One region of the Marinobacter sp. LM1 genome, then DNA from elsewhere that is predicted to be linked to it. Evidence: predicted binding sites of a transcription regulator. Region 1 holds the regulator's gene; the other holds the start of a gene.

Region 1 (7,781 bases):
CCTCCTTCCCCACGGTATTGCTGGTGGCCACCCTGTTGCGCCTGGGCCTGAACGTGGCGTCCACCCGGATTGTATTGCTGAACGGCCATGAGGGCGGCGATGCTGCCGGTAAGGTCATCGAGTCCTTTGGTGAAGTCCTGATTGGGGGAAACTACGCTGTTGGTCTGGTGGTTTTCGCCATCCTTATGATCATCAACTTTCTGGTTGTCACCAAAGGTGCCGGCCGGGTGTCTGAGGTCAGTGCCCGCTTCACTCTGGATGCCATGCCTGGCAAGCAGATGGCGATTGATGCCGATCTGAATGCCGGGCTGATCAATCAGGACGAGGCCAAGCATCGCCGTTCGGAAATCGCCCAGGAAGCCGATTTTTACGGTTCCATGGACGGTGCCTCGAAGTTCGTGAAAGGCGATGCTGTTGCCGGTTTGCTGATTCTGGCCATCAACATCGTTGGTGGTGTGGCTATCGGCATGATGCAGCACGGGTTGGATTTTGGTCTGGCAATGGAGCGCTATGCGTTGCTGACCATCGGTGATGGTCTGGTTGCCCAGATTCCCTCGTTGTTGCTCTCCACGTCTGCCGCCATCATGGTTACCCGGGTAACGTCCAGCCAGGACATGGGTGGCCAGATCATTCAGCAGATGTTCAGCGCTCCCAAAGCGTTGGGCATTGCGGCCGGTATCCTGATTCTGCTTGGCCTGATTCCAGGGATGCCCCACATCGCGTTTCTCGGCCTTGGATTGCTGGCCGCTGGCGCAGCCTGGTTTATCTGGAAGAAACAGCAGCAAACGGTTGAGGATGAAGGTGGTTTTGTTGGCCGTGGCGGCATGGCTGGTGGTGCGGCCCGGCAGGGTGCGGAAATCTCTCCGGATCGTCCGGGTGGCGAGGGGCAGGCACTGCCGGCGCCGGGAGAAACCCGCGAGCTCGGATGGGATGACGTGGCCACGGTGGACATTGTCGGGCTGGAGGTAGGCTACCGCCTGATTCCGTTGGTAGACAAATCCCAGGGTGGACAATTGCTCAGTCGGATCAAGGGGGTTCGTAAGAAGCTTTCGCAGGATCTGGGCTTCCTCATGCCCTCGGTGCACATTCGCGACAATCTGGATCTTATGCCGAACGTCTACCGGATTACCCTGATGGGCGTGACCATTGCCGAGGCGGAGATTCATCCGGAGCGGGAGCTGGCCATTGATCCGGGGCAGGTGTTTGGCAAAGTTGAAGGCATTGCCGGCAAGGACCCGGCCTTCGGCCTGGACGCCATCTGGATTGAGTCCGACAGGAAAGATCAGGCCCAGACCCTGGGGTACACCGTGGTTGATGCGAGTACCGTGGTGGCGACGCACCTCAATCAGATCCTGCAGAAACACGCTCATGAGCTGATTGGCCACGAAGAAGCCCAGAAGTGGCTGGACCAGTTGGAGAAGATTTCGCCCAAGCTGGCGGAGGAACTGGTGCCGACCACCATTTCCATCAGCATCCTCTTGAAAGTGTTGCAGAACCTGTTGAAAGAAGAAGTGCCGGTGCGGGATATGCGCTCCATTGCCGAGGCCATCGTGAACGTGCATCCAAAGAGTCAGGACCCGAAAGTACTGACCACGGTAGCCCGCCAGGCGCTGCGCCGGATGATTGTTCAGAGTATTTGTGGCAACGACGCCGAAATCCCTGTTATCACGTTGGATCCAGACCTGGAACAGTTATTGCTGAAGTCTGTTCAGCAGAGTCAACAATCCGGCGGTCAGGATGACATTGGTCTGGTGCTTGAGCCCAACATGGTGGAAAAGCTGCAACGATCCCTTCAGGACAGCGTGCAGCGCCAGGAAATGCTCGGCAAGCCCGCCATCCTGCTGGTTTCGGGGCCCTTGCGGCCAGTACTGGCGAAGTTTGCCAGCTACGGGGTAGAGCGTTTGCATGTGCTCTCTTACCAGGAAATCCCGGATAACAAACAGATCACGATAGTCGCTTCTGTGGGTCAATAAACCGACGGAGCATCGCGGGGAGCCAGAGTGCTTGCCGGTGGGAGGATGAAACAGCATGAAAGTAAAACGGTTTTTTGCGCAGTCCATGGCTGAGGCCCTGAAGCAGGTAAGCCACGAAATGGGGCCGGATGCCGTTATTCTGTCTAACCGCCGGGTTGATGGTGGTGTTGAGATCGTGACGGCACTCGACTACGACGAAAACATGGCGCGTCAGCGTCTTGGCGATAGGGCGGTTGAAGCCACCAACGGCTCCCGGCTGGCAGAGATGCAGGCCGAGCAGCATCGTCGGCTGGAAGATGAGCTGAACCGGTCCCGCAGTCGCATTCGTGAGGTTCGGGAAAAGCGCGCAGGAAGTGGCGCCTCAGGTGGCGCGGCGTCGTCCTTGTCTTTCGAGGCGGCCGATTTTCCGGCGTCACGTCCCAGTGATGTAACAGTGGCAAAGCCGTTTGCGGGTAGCGAATCCGGCGCCGGTGGCTATGCCGATGAACTGGCCAGTATGCGTGCCGAAATCAGCTCTCTGCGTGATCTGGTCAGTGGTAAGGCTGCAACTGCCACGCCGACCGGCAACAGCGCAGTTCAGCAACGATTGGCCGAGCGCCTGCAGGAGTTCGGTTTGGGCGCGGAGCTGGCCGGCTCTCTGTCCCGTCGGCACCGGGCCGGGCGTCTGGAGGACGGCTGGAAGCAGTCACTGAAAATGCTGGCGACCGGCGTTCGTACCGGTCGCGAAGACTGGCTTGATGCCGGCGGTATCTATGCCCTGGTCGGGCCAACCGGGTCTGGCAAAACCACCACCATTGGCAAGCTGGCGGCCCGCTACGTCCTTGAGCATGGTCCGGATTCGTTGGCCCTGGTGACCACCGACCGCTATCGTGTGGCCGCTCATGAGCAGCTCTTCGTGTTCGGCCGCATCCTGAATGTGCCCGTGCGTGTGGTGGATGAGAGCCATTCCCTGGATGACATTCTTGATGAGTTATCGGATCGACACCTGGTGCTGATTGACACTGCCGGCCTGACCAGTGCCGACCGCGGTTACCAGGAACAACTGGCGGAGTTGGCTCGCAGCGATCACAATATCCGTACACATCTGGTGGTCTCCGCCACCAGTCAGCCTCGTATCATGAAATCCGTGTGGCATTGCTATAAGATGGCAAACCTTGCAGGCTGCATCATGACCAAGATTGATGAGGCCCTGACCCTGGGCGAAGCGCTCGGGTTCGTTATGGAGACCAGCTTACCGGTGGCCTGGTACACCGATGGCCAGAAGATACCGGAAGATCTCCAGAGGGCGGAGGCCATTCCGTTAGTGCGCCTGGGCGTAGAACGGCTTAAGGCCGTGCAGAGCGCACAGACAGTCGCCGAAGGTGCCTGAGCCTCGTTGGCGACCAGAATAAAACACCGGCACGCGTGCCCGTACAAGAACGTAGTAAGAGACTGATAACAGTATGAGCAGACCACATCCGGTTCAGGTGATTGCGGTTTCCGGCGGCAAGGGCGGTGTCGGCAAGAGCAATGTTTCGGTCAATCTCGGTATCGCCCTGGCCCAGAAGGGGCGCCGGGTTGTCTTGCTGGACGCGGATCTCGGGCTCGCCAACATCGATGTGTTGCTCGGCATTACCGCCAATCGAAATCTTCAAGACGTACTCAGCGGCGATTGTGATCTGAAAGACGTGCTGGTGAATGGCCCTGGTGGTATCAAGATTGTACCGGCTTCCTCCGGCACCCAGCGTATGACCCAGCTCAGCGCCATGGAACATGCCGGCCTGATCAACGCTTTCAGTGAGCTGGGCGACCAGATTGACGTTCTGATTGTGGATACCGCCGCAGGTATTTCTGAATCGGTGGTCAGCTTCCTCAGGGCCTCGCAGGAACTTCTGCTGGTGGTCTGCGACGAACCTACTTCCATTACCGATGCGTACGCGTTGATCAAGCTGATGAACCGGGATTATGGCACCAACCGCTTCCGTATCCTGGCAAACCAGGTCCGCAATGAGCAGGAAGGCCGCCATCTGTTTGAAAAACTGACCCGGGTCACCGAGCGTTTTCTGGATGTGGCACTACAATATGTAGGTATCGTGCCTTACGACGAGGCCGTCAAGAAAGCCGTTCAGAGGCAGAAAGCGGTGTTGGATGCCTATCCGAGGGCGAAAGCCTCGCTGGCTATCCGGGCTCTGGCCGAAAAAGTGGACAGTTGGCCTTTGCCGTCCTCTCCCAGGGGGCATCTCGAATTCTTCGTGGAGCGGCTCGTCGAAGTCTGATCTGAATCCAGTCCTACAAGAAAACCGGATACATGACATTGGCGAAACATCTGGGAATTTACCATCAGGCCGGCGCCAGGAGCCCTTCAGCCCTGATTGAAGAGCATGCGCCGCTGGTCAAGAAAATCGCCCTTCATCTCATGGCCCGGCTGCCGCCATCAGTGCAGCTGGAAGACCTTATGCAGGCCGGTATGATTGGCCTGCTGGAGGCCGCGCAGCGCTATTCTTCCGGCAAAGGTGCCACCTTTGAAACCTACGCAGGGATTCGCATCCGCGGTGCCATGGTGGATGAGATCCGCAAGGGCGACTGGGTGCCCCGCTCAGTGCATCGCAACGCCCGGCGAATCGCCAGTGCTATCAAACAAGTGGAAGATCGTACCGGGCGCGAGGCCCAGGATGCCGAAGTAGCTGAAGAGCTTGGCATTGGTCTGGACGAGTATCATGCCTCACTTGCCGACGCGAACAGCGGTAGACTTTTTAGTCTTGATGAGCTCAATGAATCCGGCGAGCTGCCGATAGAAGAAGCAGAAGCGAGTGATAATCCGCTGGACGGTATTGCTTCAGGCGCTTTCCAGCGCAGTCTGGCAGACGCCATTGAGCAGTTGCCTGAGCGTGAAAAACTGGTATTGAGCCTGTATTACCAGGAGGAGCTCAACCTCAAGGAAATCGGTGCGGTGCTTGGGGTCAGTGAGAGCCGGGTAAGCCAGATTCACAGCCAGGCGGCGTTGAGACTTCGCAGCCGGTTGGCCGAGTGGCGGGATGGTGACAACGACTGATCGGCCAGGTGCTGTGTTTCGCTTTCAGCAAGCTGTGTAGCTTTTGGTAAACGATGCTTTACAACGTGCGCAAACACCACACAATAAGCGCTTAAGGTAGCAGCCTGCTAGACTTCCAAAAGGCTGAATGAATTCCGGGTGTTACTGACTGGAGGTCCCATTGGACAAGAACATGAAAATTCTCATTGTGGATGACTTCTCCACAATGCGACGCATCATCAAAAACCTGCTGCGAGATCTCGGCTTCACCAATACGGATGAAGCAGACGATGGCAACACCGCGTTGCCCATGCTCCGAAGCGGCAAGTATGACTTCCTGGTGACTGACTGGAACATGCCCGGCATGTCGGGCTTTGACCTTCTGAAGGCTGTCCGTGCTGATGAAAATCTGAAGAACCTGCCGGTTCTGATGGTAACGGCGGAGGCCAAGCGGGACCAGATCGTGGCTGCGGCTCAGGCCGGGGTGAACGGGTATGTGGTCAAGCCTTTCACGGCAGCCGTGCTGAAGGAAAAGATCGAGAAAATCTTCGAACGAATCCAGTAACCAGAGGTCGGATGGCTCGCCATGAGTGATACCAAACAGAACCATCAGGGCCTTGATCCGGAGGTGGCGGAGAAGCTTCAAAAGCAGGCCTCCGACCTGGCCGAGAATGTAAACGCCGGGAATTATGCCAAGGCGATGACCCTGATCAATGAACTGAGCGAGGTTCGCGATCAGAGTCTGTATCGGGAAGTGGGGCGACTGACCCGCAGCCTCCATGAGGCAATCCGGAACTTCCAGATAGACCCGCGTAATGCCGAGCAGAAAGAAGTCCTGTCGAAGATGAGCGACGCTTCTGACCGTCTGGCCTATGTGGTTCAGATGACCAGCCAGGCGGCGAACCGCACCATGGATCTGGTTGAGGAAAGCATGCCGGTGGCTCACGCCATGCGGGATGAAGCGGTTGCCCTGCGGGATGAGTGGCAGCGTCTGCGCCGTCGTGAAATGGAGCCTGCGGAATTTCGGGAGCTTTACGGTCGCATCGACAAGTTCTTCGCTGGCCTGACGACGGACTCCGACAGTCTGTACCAGAACCTGTCGGAAATCCTTCTGGCTCAGGATTTTCAGGACCTTACCGGTCAGGTCATCCAGAAGGTCACCGCGTTGGTGAAAGAGGTGGAAGACAACCTTCTTGGTCTGGTGGTGATGGCCAGCCACGTAGATCAACTGACCGGTACAGTGCATCAGATTGAAGAAAAAGAAGAATCGGCCGAAAAAGGTGTAGGCCCCCAGATCAAGGCCGATGAGCGGGAAGATGTAGTTTCGGGACAGGACGATGTGGACGATCTGCTGTCCAGTCTCGGATTCTGATAATAAAGAGGGTGACGCATGGCGTTAGATGCTGATGAAGAGATCCTGCAGGACTTCCTGGTAGAAGCCGGCGAGATACTCGAAAAGTTGTCGGAGCAGCTGGTGGATCTGGAGCAGCATCCCGATGACAGCGATCTGCTGAACGCCATTTTTCGTGGCTTCCATACCGTGAAAGGGGGCGCAGGCTTTCTTCAACTGGAGGCACTGGTTAATTGCTGCCACTCTGCGGAGAACGTGTTTGATATTCTCCGGAATCACAAGCGCAAGGTAACACCGGACCTGATGGACGTGGTGCTGGAGGCGCTGGACAACGTTAATGCCATGTTCGAAGAAGTCCGCAACCGGGAAGAACCGACGCCCGCGCAGGACGAACTGATTGAAGCTCTGGATGCACTCGCCAAACCCGAGTCCGAGGATGCACCGGCGGTGGAAGCGCCAACCCCGGCACAGGAGCCGTCGTCTGCGGATGTCGGGCAGCAAGGGGACCAGGGCGATATCACTGACGAAGAGTTCGAGCAGCTGCTGGATGCGTTGGCGGATGAAAAATCCGATGGCCAGAAACCGGTCGGCAACGAGCAGGTGAGCACTCCGGCAGAACCCGCCGGCGGCTCCGACAGTGATGAGATTACCGACGATGAATTTGAGGCCCTGCTGGATCAACTCCACGGCAAGGGCCAGTTTGCCGGCGCGCCTGCGGAAGATGAAACAACCAAGGCAGATACTGATACCAGCGGTGGCTCAGAAAAATCAGCCGGCGACGCCGATCTGATTTCCGACGACGAGTTCGAGAACCTGCTGGACGAACTGCATGGCAAGGGGGCAGGCCCGAGCGCGGGGGCTGTCGCGGGTGAGCCCAAGCCGTCGCCGGCTCCATCAAGCAAGGCCGAACCAGCCCCGGAACCAAAGAAAGCGGAAGCCAAAGCCGAGAGCAAGGCCGCTGCCAAACCGGCCCCTGCGCCCGCGCCTGCCCGTGAGGCCGCACCAGCGGGCGAAACCACGGTTCGGGTTGATACCAAGCGCCTGGACGACATCATGAACATGGTGGGCGAACTGGTGCTGGTGCGTAACCGCCTGCAGCGTCTGGGTTCCGAAAGCGAAGACGAACACATGCACAAGGCAGTGGCCAATCTCGATGTGGTGACCACGGATCTGCAGGCTGCCGTCATGCAAACACGGATGCAGCCGATCAAGAAAGTTTTCGGCCGTTTCCCCAGAGTGGTGCGCGACCTGGCCCGCAGTCTGAAGAAAGAAGTGAATCTGGTCATGCACGGTGAGGAAACCGACCTGGATAAAAACCTGGTTGAAGCTCTGGCCGATCCCCTGGTGCACCTGGTGAGAAATTCCGTGGATCATGGTGTCGAGGCACCGGACGTACGGGAAAAGGCCGGCAAACCTCGCGCTGGAACCGTGACTCTGTCGGCGGAGC
Region 2 (7,781 bases), 1.4 Mb from region 1:
ATACCTTCTGCATCAACTCCATGCCGTCGTCGTGGTAGAACCAGGCATACATCTCCGGTGCAATCATGCCGAAGGGTATGGTGGTGAAGTACATGGCGTTGGGAATGGTGCCCTTGTAGTAATAAGAGGCGGTGTGGCCCATGTCGTACTGGCCGTTACGGACCAGATCGAAAATACCGAAAGGGGCCTTGTGCTTGTTGGAGGAATCAATCCGGATCTTCAGGCGGCCGCCCGACATTTCCTCGGCCATGGCCGCCATGTTGCGGGGCGCATCCCCCAGCAGGCCAGAATTGGGACCCCAGGTTTCCGCGAGACGCAGGGTATAGGTTTCTTCAGAGACCGCGAAAGGACTGGCCAGCAGGCCAAGAGTGCTGACCGCCGCCAGCAGGGTTTTACGCAGGGACATAGTGTTGGCTTCCATTGTTATCGATTTTTGATTCAAACATGCCGGAATGAACCATCATAACGACGAAAGCCGACCGCGCCAATGTGGCGGGCCGGCTTTCTTATGAGGGTAATCAGACCTTGAACTGGCCAACCAGCTCGCGCAGATTCTCCCCCAGCCGGGCCAGTTCGTGGCTGGCCTCATTGGTCTGGGTCACGCCGGTGTCACTGCGCTGGGCCGCGTCGACAATCCGCACCACGTTCTGATTGATCTCTTCTGCCACCTGGCTCTGCTGTTCAGCGGCCGTCGCAATCTGAGTCACCTGATCGTGGATCTGGGTCACTGACGTCACGATGGTGTTCAGTGCACTGGTGGCGTGATTGATGCGCTCAACGGTCGCTTCTGAACTCTTGCGGGAGTTGTTCATGCGCTCCACCGAAGCTTTGGACTCCGCCACAAAGCCATCAATCATTTCCCGGATCTGATCAGCCGATTCCGCTGACCGCTTGGCCAGCTGGCGCACTTCGTCGGCAACCACCGAGAAGCCGCGACCGTGCTCGCCGGCCCGGGCTGCCTCAATGGCAGCGTTCAGGGCCAGCAGGTTGGTCTGCTCGGTAACCGCGTGAATCACATCCAGCACCTGCTGAATATCGTTCGACTTCTCGGCCAGGGCATTGATGCTGCGGGCGGTATCTTCCATTTCCTGGGACAGCTGATTGACCGCGCCCTGGGCACTGTTGATGGTCTCGCCACCCTCTTTGGCCATGCGGTCCGCATCGGAAGCTGCGCCTTCCACCTCATTGGCGTTGCCGGAAATCTGCTGAATCGTTGCCGCCATTTCGTTGATGGCCGAAGCAATCTGGTCGGTTTCTGAACCCTGTTCCTGAACCGATTGACGGGTTTCATTCGCCACCCTGCTGAGTTCTTCAGCTGCCGACGCCACCTGGTCGGTGGTTGAGCCGACCTCACGGATGGTGTCCTGAATCTTGATGACAAAATGGTTGAAGCGGCGACCCAGAACGGCCAGCTCATCTTTACCATCTTCCGGCAGGCGCTGGCGCAGGTCGCCCTCTCCGTCGGCAATCTCCCGCATCATGTCGCTGACCTTGTTCAGCGGCGCAGTCACGGTGCGGCCAATGACCAACCCGATTACCAGTGAAATCACCACCACCACAATGGTCAGCAGTAAAATGAAGCCCATAGCAGATGTCATGGTTGCATCAATTTCTTGCCGGGCAGCGGCCACCGCTCTCTGAACATCGGTTACATACACGCCGGAACCTATCATCCAGTCCCAGCCCTGAATGATAGTGGAGTAGGAGACTTTCGGTTCCACCTGGCCGGTAGCAGGGTTGGTCCACTCATAAGGCATGAAGCCATCGTCACCTGCCGCGTCAAACAACCCGCGAACCAGCTTTTGGGTGTTCGGATTGGTAGTCGGGCCTTCCTTGGAGGGGTCCGGTGCATAGGCGAGATTGAACAGACTGCGATCGTAGGCGAAGACATAGTTATTCTGACCGAACTTGATTGACCGCAACCGCTCTCGCGCCTCTTCCTGCGTCTCCTGCTCCGAAAAACCGGGAGTGGACTTGGCCTCAAGCACCACGGATTTCGCGGTTTCAACCAGATTTTTCAAACCTTCCTTGCGCGCTTCCAACAGTTCCTGCTCGAGGCGTTGCAACTCTGCCTCTCCATTGGCCCGGATCTGGTTCGCCGTAATCCATGCAATTGTTCCAGCCGTAATCAGTACAGGCACCAATACACCAATCAGAAGCCGTGTTCTGATGGTCAGGTTGCTCATGAAGGTCATGGTCTTCGCTCCGGGGTCATTTCTTGTAATCCTTTGATTATGCACAAACGCAGCCCGCACTCCGTTGCAGTTTGTTAAAAGCTGTATACCAAACGCAGGTCAGGAACAGGTTTTTATGTAAACAAGCCCGTCATATCAGCGTCATACGTCTAAATACGTATCGGCCGTCATGTAAACGACTTGAGGCTGTGTCAGACTAAGGTCTGAACATTCAGCTCATGAGCAAGCATGCATGAAACGGCTTTTTCTTATCCGCCACGCCAAATCGAGCTGGAACGACGACAGCCTCTGCGACCAGGAACGCCCACTGAATGACAGAGGCCAAAGCCAGCTTGCGCCGCTCGCGCGGGCAATGAAATGCCTGGGCGCGCTGTCCGGTGCCATTTATGCAAGCCCCGCTGTGCGAGCCCAGCAAACGCTGGCAGGTGCACTCAGCGTCAACGACCAGCCGGCCCATGTCCGCACCGAAGATGAGCTTTACACCTTCGACTTCCGGCGTCTATTACGCTGGCTGCAGAATCTGGATAACGCTCAGAACCGCATCACCCTCATCGGCCACAACCCGGCATTACTCGAACTGGCCGCCTTTCTGGTACCCCAGGCTCCGTTCGAATTGCCAACCGCCAGTATCCTGGAGATCCGGCTGCCGGTAAGGCACTGGAAGAAAGTGGACAAAAACAAGGGTGCACTGGAAACCTTCCTGACGCCTCGTGATTTCAGTTACAACGAATTCCGGCGCAAGAACCGAAAAGCCAGTCCCGGCGCCACTGATCTGGACCAGAACACACTCCCGGAGGTTTTGCAGCAGCTGAACAATCAGTTGGAACTGCTGACCCCGGGGGTCATTCTGGGGCTGGATGACGAATTTCTGCACCAGTACCGCATTGCCCTTCGCCGCAGCCGGGCCATTGCCGAACCCCTGGCCGAGATTACCGGCGATCGCCAACTACAGGAGCATATTCGCGAACTGAAGCGACATGCCCGTGCCACCAGCGCCCTGCGGGATCTGCACGTATTTCTTCAGGATATCCCCGAGCTGTGCCACGACAACCCACAACTCTGCACCACGCTGACCGACTCGGCGCGGCTCAGGGCATCTAAAGCACAACGCAAACTGGCCAAACGCCTTGGCCAGAAACGCTACCAGCAAAGCCTGTCGCGCTGGCGAGACTATATTGAGTCAAAATCTTTTCATAAGCTGGCTGCAAACCTGCGGAAAAAAGACATCCATGCCGCGACAAACCGGCGCATGAAGCAGTTCAACCGGAAAACCGCAGAACTGCTGCACACCGCTCCGGATGAAGCCCTGCACCAGCTGCGCAAGAACCTCAAGCGTATCCGCTATCTTCTGGAACTGGATGCCCGGTACAGCAAGCCATTCCGGAAAGAGCTACGCCAGCGACAGGATCTGTACGGCCGTTTCCAGGATCTGCATGTCCAGATCGAGCTGACCCGGCGATTCCTCGCCGACCATCCGGAGTGCGACGGGGTGTCACTGACTGGCAAACTTGAGCAAGAGAAAGCCAATACCCGCAGGCAAATACTGGCTATGGGAGGGCTGAACGTCTGAGGCCTCAAGAAGAAGGTTCGGGCCGAGCTTGGCCACCCGGACCTGTTCCGGATTCAGACCCAGATCTTCCAGCGTTTCATGGATGTCTTCGAGCGCATCCTCTTTGGGCGCCGCCAGCAACAGCTCCCGAACTGATTCCAGAACCATCTTCACAGGCACCGTCATGAAGTAGACCGAAATCACCAGCATCATTACCGGGTCGGCATACACGGCCAGCTCCGCCCAATGACTGCGTTCCAGCAGCCAGGCCGCGCCAAAACCAATCATTACGGCAGCGCTTAGGGCACTGTCCATCAGCCACTGGCGCTGTTCCGCCTGCACCAGCCCCGAACCATTGCGCAGAGTTGACCACCGTAGATACGCCCAGACCGCCAGGCACCCCACCACGTTCACCGCACCAAAGATCATTGCCATGTCCGCCGCCACGGCACGACCACCCTGAAGCAGCGACACCACCGCCGATACCAGCGACAAGATACACACCACCGCAATCACCAGACCTTTCACGGCGATCACCAAAGGCTCCACGGCCCCCATCCCGAATGGGTAATCGTCATTGGCCGGCCTGCGCACCAGACGGGCGGCATAGAGTGACAGGAGCGACAACCCGAGGCTGATCAGGGAATAGGCACCATCGAAGAGAATAACCAGGGAATCGACCCAAAGACCCCAGGTAATACCGGCGAGCGCAAACAGGCCCGCGCCCACTGCTGATAATGTCAGCGCCAGGTTTTCCCGCGCCAGAGAAGTAAACATTTTGACCTCCTGAGAATTGCTGCCATATTAGCGGCATCATTCAACAGGTGTGAGTCGCTGAGCGACGGAAAATCCGTCGCAAAGAGCAAACCATGAAAACGTCACAGATCAAGACCTTCCTCTCGGTTGTGCGCAACGGCAGCGTGGCCGCGGCAGCCCGGGAGCTGAACCGCAGCCGCACCACCGTCAGTACCGTGCTGGCGTCCCTGGAGGATGAACTGGGGGTGGAGCTGTTTGAACGCAGCGGCAATCAACTGCACCTGACGGCCATCGGCCAGTCCATCCTGACCGACTGCCGCCGATTCGACCAGGTTGCCAGCCAGATCAGGGCTCGCTGCCAGCACCACCTGAGTGGTGCCGAATCGGTCCTGCGCATTGCCCGGGACGATGCCATTCCGGAAGATATCTGGCGCGACATTCTGCGCCGGCTGAAACAACGCTTCCCCCAGACCAGCCTGTCGGTTTACCTGGCCTCGCCCCGGGAACTGGCGCCGCTGGTTCGCAACCAGTCCGTGGATGTGGCCTATGGCCTGATGCCGGAATTGCTGAACGAAGGTTATCAATGGTTTCGGGAACTGGCTGATGTGCGCATGCTCACCGTGGCAGCTCCGGACCACCCCCTGAGCCAACTGAAAAGGGTCACTCAGGACGACCTGGTCAGCCACACGGAAATCACCCTGGCCTACATGCTCGATGCCCAACTGGTGGCCGAATCCCCGGAAACCGCCAACTACCTCGCCTTTACTCAATACGAACTGATGCGTGATGCGGTGATTGATGGCGCCGGCTGGGCGGATTTACCCTTACCCCTGATTGCTGAGGCATTGCGCAAGGAACAGCTGAAAACCATCCACCACCGCAGCGCCCGCTGGTGGAAAGTGTTCAGTGCGCTGGAGTCGGAGCAGGCGCAAGGGGGCGCCGTGGTGGGCTGGCTCGCCAACGAACTGGAAGCCTATCTGGAAACCCTGGCCTGATTGGGAGACTGAGGTCCTTCCGGACTATCCGGACGGACATCCGCTGGCGCATGGTCATCGCATTTCCGGCAATCCAGCTCAACTCCCAACATGGATTGCCGGCCTTCCACCGTGACAACCCAGGGCCGGTTTACCCAGGGCGGATCATGGCGCACGTGCTGGTTATGACCGCACGCCAGCTGCGCTACCCAGTGGTTTTCATCGTCTTTGTGATAGCCGCTGATGGGGTGTTTCATGCCGAAGCCTCTCTGTTCGATCGGCCCACCCAGGCCGACCACGAGTATATCGCCAACGCCACCCAGATCATCACAAAGCTCACCAGTTTGGCCGTGCTGAGCGGCTCATGGAAGATATACAGCGCGATCAGGAACTGGATTGTGGGGTTGATGTACATAAGAAAGCCCACGGTTGACAGCTTCAAACGGCGCGCAGCCCCGGCAAAGGCCAGCAGCGGGATGGCGGTCACGGCGCCACTGGAGGCCAGTAGCAATGCACTGTAGGTGCTGTCCGAAAAGTGTGACAGCCCCTGCGACGACAGCCAGGCCAGGGTCAGCAGGCCCAACGGCAGCAATAACAGCGTTTCAACAAACAGACCGGAAAGACCATCAAGTTCCACTTTCTTGCGCATCAGGCCATAGGTGCCGAAGCTGAACGCCAGTACCAGCGTAATCCACGGCAGCTCGCCCAGCAGCAACAGCTGATAGAGAATCGCAACCGCCGCCAGACCCACCGCCGCAGCCTGCAGCCGGGAAATACGCTCACCCAGGATCAGCAGCCCCATGGCCACATTTACCAACGGCGTCAGGAAATAGCCCAGACTGGCCTGTAACACATGGCGGGTTTCCACGGCATAAATATAGATACCCCAGTTCAAGGCAATAAACACGGCACAACCCAGCACATACCCCAGCCGGCGCGGCTGTCGCAGTGCCGCCACCACCGGCGGCCAGCGCTTGAGTATCGAGATGACCACGGCCAGAAACAGGCAGGACCAGATCACCCGATGAATCAGCACCTCCCAGGAAGGGATCCCCTTGAACAGGGCAAAATACAGGGGAAAGCTTCCCCACAGGGTGTAGGCACCTAACCCGTAGACCACGCCTTTGGTGGTGTCATTCAGCGGTTTCATAGCTTCCTCATTGTCAGGCCCGTCAATCTAGCACAAACCCGCTAGCCAAAGGCTCATGCCTTAGTCACAGACAACCTATAGGTGACTCGCCCGTGGTAAATGCCTTAACCTGAAAAGACACACCCACGCTCAAAGGGAACTGCCATGAAGACTGCACACGACCTTGTTGCCGAAGCCAAAAAAGAGATTCAGGAGGTGCCGCTGGCCAACGCCGAGGCGGCCATTAAAAATGCCGATTTGCTGCTGGATGTGCGGGACGCCGATGAATACCGCTCCAGCCATATTCCGGGCGCCGTGAATATTTCCCGGGGCATGCTCGAATTCAAGTTCACCAACGACCCCGCGCTGGAGAACCGGCAGATGAAAATTGTGCTCTACTGCAAAACATCAGGCCGTGCAGCACTCAGCGCCAAAGCGCTGAAAGAGATGGGCTATATGAACGTGCAATCCATTGAAGGCGGCTTTGACGCCTGGCTGGAAGCGGGTAAAGAGGTCGCTCAGCCGGATCTGCCGAAGTTCGAATAGAACGTTTAGAGGCAACAGGCCTTGAACTTGCGGCCACTGCCACAGGGGCAGCGGTCGTTTCGGCCGGGCTTCAGCACTCCCTCGCTGGTTTTGCCCTCACGATAGAACCAGCAGCCATTCTCTTTGCTGAAGTCTGACTGCTCCTCCAGATAGCCCCAAGCAGAACCGGCACGATAGACCGCCCGGAAGTGAACCCGGCCCGTGTCAACACCGGCACTGGAGGAGAGTACCTGCAGCGAAACCCATTCCGGTGAGCCGGAAAGATCCAGTTCAACCGGCCTGGTCTCCGGATGCCAGGTTGCCAGCAGATAATCGGCATCTTTCACCACAAAGGCACTGAACCGGGAACGCATCAACGCCTCCGGCGTGGTGGCTGGCGCGCCTGCATGGCAGGGCTGACAACACAGCAGGTAAGTTTCTCCGCTACCGCAAGGGCAGTTTTCCCCGAAACGATTCATGGCTTTCCACATCCTCATGATTCAAACATTTCATCAGCCAATCCCGGCCGACATAGGTAATGTCCGCAAACCGTACACACTTTTGCAGACAGCATCGTATGACAAACGCCATACTGGAAATTAAACTGAATAAAAAGCAGACAGCGTACACCCCATGAAATCCGGCATTCCGTC

What was found. The regulator FliA, encoded in region 1, starts transcription of late flagellar genes. The targets are predictions, from matches to a motif close to CTAAAGTTTNNNNNNNNNNNGCCGNTAA.
Region 2: a site for FliA is predicted at 2,353-2,380, ahead of OZ656_RS01435 (methyl-accepting chemotaxis protein). Genes of this name have one in related genera too.

What each region holds. Positions count from the first base shown of each region.
Region 1 is NZ_CP114373.1:1,686,231-1,694,011, forward strand. It holds gene flhA (flagellar biosynthesis protein FlhA) at 1-1,973, shown strand, start outside; gene flhF (flagellar biosynthesis protein FlhF) at 2,029-3,342, shown strand; gene OZ656_RS07910 (MinD/ParA family protein) at 3,416-4,228, shown strand; gene OZ656_RS07915 (RNA polymerase sigma factor FliA) at 4,261-5,004, shown strand; gene cheY (chemotaxis response regulator CheY) at 5,165-5,548, shown strand; gene OZ656_RS07925 (protein phosphatase CheZ) at 5,570-6,355, shown strand; gene OZ656_RS07930 (chemotaxis protein CheA) at 6,374-7,781, shown strand, end outside.
Region 2 is NZ_CP114373.1:315,252-323,032, reverse strand. It holds gene OZ656_RS01440 (TRAP transporter substrate-binding protein) at 1-406, opposite strand, end outside; gene OZ656_RS01435 (methyl-accepting chemotaxis protein) at 519-2,195, opposite strand; gene OZ656_RS01430 (CHAD domain-containing protein) at 2,428-3,765, shown strand; gene OZ656_RS01425 (cation diffusion facilitator family transporter) at 3,688-4,521, opposite strand; gene OZ656_RS01420 (LysR family transcriptional regulator) at 4,614-5,495, shown strand; gene OZ656_RS01415 (DUF3565 domain-containing protein) at 5,474-5,731, opposite strand; gene rarD (EamA family transporter RarD) at 5,728-6,624, opposite strand; gene OZ656_RS01405 (rhodanese-like domain-containing protein) at 6,769-7,149, shown strand; gene OZ656_RS01400 (YchJ family protein) at 7,155-7,607, opposite strand; gene OZ656_RS01395 (GGDEF domain-containing protein) at 7,762-7,781, shown strand, end outside.